Regions from separate parts of the Microaerobacter geothermalis genome, predicted to be linked through region 1. Evidence: riboswitches for the same ligand, from Rfam matches in the RefSeq annotation. Region 1 holds a riboswitch; the other holds the start of a gene.
What was found. A riboswitch is a leader RNA that binds a small molecule or an ion and turns the genes downstream of it on or off. The one in region 1 is predicted to bind S-adenosylmethionine.
Positions count from the first base shown of each region.

Region 1 (3,424 bases):
TTTTGAACAGGATTTTATTCGAGTAGAGTACCATACTGACAGGTGATGATGGTGAAAAAATGGAACTGGATAGTACTGGCCTTGTTGTCAGTGCTTTTTTTATCGTGGAGCATGAGAGTCACCCAATTTGATTGGAGTGCTTTATTAGATATAGAAAAAAGTTGGAACTTTTTAAAAACCAAATGGTTCCCTCCAGACTGGAGTGTTCTGCCCCTTGCTTTTAAGAATACGGGCATTACTCTGGCTATTGCTTTTTTAGGAACTTTTTTGGCGGTAATTGCGGCTATACCTGTCAGTTTTTTGGCTGCATATAATACCAGTCCTAAGGGGCTTTATCATCTTATCAGAAGCATCCTGACCTTTATCAGGACGATTCCGGAAATTGTGCTAGGACTTATATTTATTGCCACCTTTGGACTGGGGCCCTTCCCTGCCGTCATCGCGATTATGGTTCATAATATAGGAGTATTGGGAAAACTTATTTCTGAATTGGTGGAATCCAGCGACAGGGGACCGGTAGAGGCGATCACCTCAGTGGGAGCTAAAAAGACTATTATTGCTCTCTATGGTATCCTGCCGCAAATCTTGCCCAACATTTTGTCCCATTACTTTTACAGGTTTGAAGTAGCGATCAGAACCTCATTGATTTTAGGTTTGATTGGCGGCGGTGGATTGGGGAACATGTTGTTTATTGATTACAAAATTTTCAATTATACAGCCGTTACGGCAGAAGTGGTTGTATTTATGGTATTGGTTTTTTTGGTGGATTACCTTAGCACCTTTGTTCGGAAGAAGGTGATTTAATGCTACTGGTTCAGAACTTGGTAAAACATTATCATAAAGAAATCGCTCTGGATGGTGTATCCATGGAAATTAATGAAGGGGAATTTGTCGCCATTCTTGGCTCCAGCGGAGCCGGAAAGTCCACTTTTATTCGATGTATTAACCGGTTGCTAGAACCCACATCAGGTTCGATTATTTATAAAGGGATGGATATGGGACAGCTGAGGAAGAAACAGCTAAGGGAAATTCGCAGGGAAATGGGCATGATCTTTCAGGATTTTCATCTGATTTCGAGATTTAATACCCTTCAAAATGTTCTGGTTGGAAGCTATGGTCGATATCCGGTTTGGAGAATTTTATTAAACCGATTACCGAGGAAAGAGTGGAAACTGGCCGAAGAGTTAATCTCCAAGGTAGGAATGGCGCCATTTGCCAAGAAACAGGTAAGGGATTTAAGCGGAGGACAACGGCAAAGGGTGGGAATTGCAAGAACATTAATGCAGTATCCGTCTATAATCCTTGGGGATGAGCCGGTAGCCAGCTTGGATCCGGTCACCAGCCGGGCCATTATGGATTTATTAAAAGAAATTAATGAGAAGGACCGCATCACCATGATTATTAATCTCCATGATACGGAAATCGCCAGACGGTATGCCACCCGTATCATTGGTCTGGCAAAAGGAAGGATCGTTTTCGATGGCCAGCCTGATGCATTAACCGAAGAACAGATCTTAAGAATATATGGAGAAGCTGGATAGGCCGTAGAATAGACCGTAGAAAGAATTTTTCTTGACGATGGGCTTAAACTGAATTACAATAAATTTCAAGTTAAGAAATTGCCTTTAAAATTTCATATATGTTTCGCCTTTTATCCAGAGAGGTGGAGGGACTGGCCCGATGAAACCCGGCAACCGCTATTTCCGTGTGGAATTAGACAGGTGCCAATTCCTGCAGGATGTTTTCCTGAAAGATAAGAGGAAGGAGGAAAATTGTGAACATTGGACCTTCTTCTTATTGAAGAAGGTTTTTTATTTTAAGGAGGGGAATAAATGAGTAAACAACCGGAAACTTATCAATTGGAGACATTATTGCTGCATGGAGGGCAGGCAGTTGATCCTACGACCGGATCGAGGGCTGTCCCCATTTACCAAACCAGTTCTTATGCCTTCACAAGCACAGAACATGCCCAGAGATTATTTTCTCTGGATGAAGCAGGGAATATTTACACACGTATTGGGAATCCCACATCAGATGTGTTAGAAAAAAGAGTGGCCCTGCTGGAGGGAGGAGTTGGGGCATTGGCCACTTCAAGCGGTCAAGCAGCCATCAGCCTTTCTATCATGAATATTGCGGAAGCAGGGGATGAAATTGTTGCGGCCACAACCTTGTATGGGGGAACCTACAATTTATTCTCTACAACTCTCCCTCGCTATGGAATTAAGGTGAAGTTCGTTGATCCATCCAATCCAGACAATTTTAAAGAGGCCATTACGGAAAAAACAAAAGCCATATTTGGTGAGACTATTGGGAATCCGCGATTAAATGTATTAGATATCGAAGCGGTAGCCAAGGTAGCCCATGATGCAGGAATTCCTCTCATCATCGACAATACTTTTGCCACGCCTTATCTGTGCAGACCCATTGAATGGGGAGCGGATATCGTGGTTCATTCGGCGACAAAGTGGATTGGAGGCCATGGAACCTCCATTGGTGGAGTGATTGTGGATGGAGGGCGCTTCCCATGGAATAACGGGAAATTCCCCCGCTTTACCCAAGAGGATACCAGTTATCATGGGGTTCGCTATCATGAGGATTTTGGTTCATTAGCTTTTATTACGAAGGTTAGGGTCCAGCTTCTGCGTGATCTAGGTTCTTGTATCAGTCCCTTCAACGCGTTTATGCTCCTTCAGGGGCTGGAGACCCTTCATGTGAGAATGAAAGAACATTCCAACAATGCAAGGGAGATTGCTTCCTATTTGAAAGAGCATCCAGCCGTGGAGTGGGTCTCTTATCCGGGATTTGAAGATCATCCTACCCATCATTTAGCCGTGAAATATCTGGATAAAGGCTTTGGTGGAATGGTTATTTTTGGGATTCAAGGGGGAAGGGAAGCTGGTGCTAAGTTCATCGACAGTCTTTCTCTTTGGTCCCACCTGGCCAATGTGGGAGACGCCAAATCCCTGGTGATTCATCCGGCAAGTACCACTCACCAGCAATTATCTAAGGAAGAATTAATTGCAGCAGGAGTCTCTGAGGATCTGATTCGTCTGTCTGTGGGATTGGAATCCCCTGTTGACTTAATGACGGATTTGGATAATGCCTTAAGGAAAGCCAACGGGTTAGGTTATTCTCCCACTGGAGAAGGACCGGATGGAAGAAGAATCATCGTCAATGACGAAGGAATCATTAAATGGGTTTGTCAGAACCCCAGGACCATTGCCATCGTCGGCTTATCTGGCAATCCGGCCCGACCCAGCTATAGAACTGCAAGAAAAATTCAGCGGCTTGGGTATAAAATTATCCCTGTAAATCCAAAGGAAACGGAGATTTTGGGTGAAAAGGTATATCCTGATCTAGCGTCGATACCTGAACCGGTAGATGTGGTTCTGGTATTCCGGGCTCCTGAATATGCCGTGGAAGT
Region 1 covers NZ_JAKIHL010000024.1:43,706-47,129, reverse strand. Annotated here, with positions in the region: gene phnE (phosphonate ABC transporter, permease protein PhnE) at 46-804, shown strand; gene phnC (phosphonate ABC transporter ATP-binding protein) at 804-1,541, shown strand; SAM riboswitch class I at 1,649-1,760, shown strand; gene L1765_RS10050 (PLP-dependent aspartate aminotransferase family protein) at 1,833-3,424, shown strand, end outside.

Region 2 (3,424 bases), on a different contig from region 1:
TTACCCCGTAAATGACTTTTTCTTCGTTCACATATTTTTCAACCATTTCTCTGCTGTTGGACACTCTCTCCCAAGCTTCTTCTGTCAGATCAACCTGGGCTTTATCATATACTACCTGTTCCACTTGATTTAATGTTAATGAATTTCCATCCAAAAGTACCTTCACCGGAAACTCCTCCTCCCAAAGTAATGATAGAAGCCGAAAATTAAAAAAGGTATTACGGACAGAACAACTCTGCACCGTAATACCCCCTAAATTCTAACCACTATGGGTATACGAAAACTATTGGCAATTCGGCAAGTTCATGATGATTATTATTTTAATCATTATGCCATTATTATACCACGATATCAGCGTTTTTAATAGATCGCAAATTCAGATATGATTGATTCCCATTCCCAACACTTCGTGTTCGGAGCCTTTTATCGGAGCGCCGATGGTGCCATACAAGGCAACGGCAATCCATTCTCCTTCTTCCTCTGATGGATAGGGTTTGCCCCGAACCACAGCAAAAGTTAAACCCACTGTTCTCATGATCGAACCCAATGAAGTATCTCCCCTGCCTATTCCATGCAGCGATTCTATGATCGCGTGATAGAGGGCATGGGCCTCCCGATATACCCCATGATCAATGATTCCCTGATTCTTCGCAGCGGTTTCAATGGCCGCAACCACTTTCTGGGGCTCCATGGAACCGACTCGGCCAATGATATAAAGATACCCATCCTTGCGAATTTCTTTAATAAAAGAAGTAGATTGGGCAACCTCTTCTCCCATCATGGCCAAAAATGCGGCAATTTTCCCCAGCTTTCCCTCGATGACTTCACTCCACATACCATTGCCCTCCATAGTTTACTTAATCCTATCCAACATAGACCAAGTTGTCAATGACACAATTACTCTAAAGCTTCCTTCACGGTGTTGAATACAAATTCGGCTTTTTGTATTGCTTTATCAGCATCATGATCTCATATTCTTCTGTAGGAATGAAATCCTCAGCACCATAGAAACTGAGTTCCCGCCTTTAGCAGAAGCTATACCAATTCCTGGGCTTCCCGAACAACGTCGGAATACCCTTTTTCATCCCGGAAAAAATGGAGGACCTTTTTGTTCATGTTTCATTTCAATATGGTACCATTCCATCTCTTCCTCTCGGATATTTCGATCTGGAATTCGAGTACACGTCAAGCAACATGAGAATCATTGGTTTACACTCTTTAGTTGACTGAAATGAGTGCGAACAATCTGTGTTCCTTCTTCTACCCTTTCTTCCACTCCGCATCAAGGACGACCCCTGCATCCTTCAAAAGATTAAGTGCAGGGCATCTCCTCTCAACTTCCCGCCTTAGTGCCGAGATCCTTTCTTCACTCTCCTCCGTTTTAAAAATAACATCAAACCTAATTTTTTGAAAGTGGGGAGAGACACCTTCTACTCCTGCCAATCCACGAAGATCAATAATACCCGTAGATTCAAATTCGACACCATCATAGGTAAATTCCTGTTCTTTAGCAATCAAAGCAATCATAACAGAAACGCAGCCGTTTAAAGCCGCCACCACAAATTCCATGGGATTGGGCCCCAAATCAGTTCCGCCCAACTCAGGCGGCTCATCCATGTCAAAGCTGGGAAAATCCCTTACACTTATAGAAGTATGCACTCCTCCCTTCCAAACTCCCTTTGCATTGACTCTGATCAATTGAGCTGTTGCGTTGCTCATCTTTCATCCTCTCCCTTTCTCATGAACTAAAAAACCCCCTTCGGTGAGAAGAGGGTTTTCACAAACATGTAATTATCCCTTTCTCATCTCCCAAAGCACAACGCTTTGCTGGAATTGGCACCTTCCAATACGGGGTTGCCGAGGCTTCATGGGGCCAGTCCCTCCACCTCTCTGGATAAGAAAATTCTTTCTATTCAGTTATTAAGGTTAAGATCATATTAACAGAAATTCTGACAATGTCAATCCCTTTTTACGGATTTTTTATTTTCTGATGTGTAAATCTTAAGTTCCATCCTCAAAAAATTTTCCCTGGATTTAATATTCCCTTTGGATCAAGAGCGTTTTTTATCGCAGCAAAAACGTTTAGAGTTTCACCATGCTCCATGGCCTGATATTTAGCCTTACCGATTCCTACACCATGCTCGCCGGTACACGTCCCGCCTTTGCTTAATGCATATTGGACAAGATGGGCATTTAGCCTTTCGGCACGTTCCATTTCATCAGGGTTATCCAGGTCCAGCATAAAAATCACATGATAATTTCCATCTCCCACATGACCCAGGATGGCCCCATCAAGACCAGATTGATCAATGGATAATCGAGCATTCTCAATGGAATCAGCTAACTCGGATAATGGAACACAAACATCTGTGACCATCATCTTTTTACCCGGAGATTTGTGAATAAAGGCATAGGCCAGGTTATGGCGAACATCCCATAATTGCGCCCGAGCCTTTGAATCGGTTTCAAATTTAAATTCTACACAGTGATTTTCACTGGCTAAATTTTGGGCAAACTCTACATCCTGGTTGAGTCCAGCTTCATTTCCATGAAATTCAATAAAAAGTGTAGGTCTCTCAGGATATTGGGTCTGGTTATAAAGATTCACCTGTTTAATGGAACGGGAATCTACCAATTCAATTCTAGCAACGGCAATTCCCGCCGAAATAATGGAAACCACGGTGTTCACAGCATCCTTGATACTGGGAAAAACGGCCCTGGCAGCCATAATCACTTCCGGAATGCCATATACTCTTAACGTTAATTCCGTAAACACTCCTAAGGTCCCCTCTGAACCAACAAACAATCCGGTGGTATAGTATCCGGATGAAGACTTGGCAGCCTTACTTCCGGTATGTATCACCCTTCCATCCGCCAACACCACCTCCAAATCCCTGACCTGATCTCGCATAATCCCATACCGGACAGAAGTAGTTCCACTTGCATTCGTTGCCGCCATTCCCCCGAGTGTTGCATCTGCCCCTGGATCTACAGAAAAGAACAGTCCATATTTCTTCAGTTCCTTGTTCAGCTGGGATCTTGTCACCCCCGGTTGAACACGGACAAGAAAATCCTTCGGGCTGACTTCCAACACTTGATTCATCAGTTGAAAATCTAATGTGATTCCTCCGTGATATGGAATAACCTGTCCTTCAACACTGGATCCCAATCCAAAGGGAGTGACCGGGATAACATGTTCATAAGCAAATTTCATCACCAACCTTACTTCTTCTGTACTTTTGGGAAAAACCACAACATCAGGAAGATGAGGGGTATGGTAAGATTCATCCCGACTATGCTGTTCCAATACGGTTGGATTTTGGGTAACCCTTTCTTCATCAATCAGTTTCTTCAGTTCTGTAACAAGCTCCATCACGTTCCCTCCAAACATTTCTCTTCAAACCATGATATTTCAACTTATCGA
Region 2 covers NZ_JAKIHL010000038.1:6,685-10,108, reverse strand. Annotated here, with positions in the region: gene hutH (histidine ammonia-lyase) at 1-166, opposite strand, end outside; gene hutP (hut operon transcriptional regulator HutP) at 377-835, opposite strand; gene L1765_RS12845 (OsmC family protein) at 1,261-1,719, opposite strand; SAM riboswitch class I at 1,800-1,901, opposite strand; gene L1765_RS12840 (FAD-binding oxidoreductase) at 2,015-3,373, opposite strand.
Region 2: linked by a shared signal. The riboswitch ahead of L1765_RS12845 (OsmC family protein) and the one ahead of L1765_RS10050 (PLP-dependent aspartate aminotransferase family protein) in region 1 are both predicted to bind S-adenosylmethionine.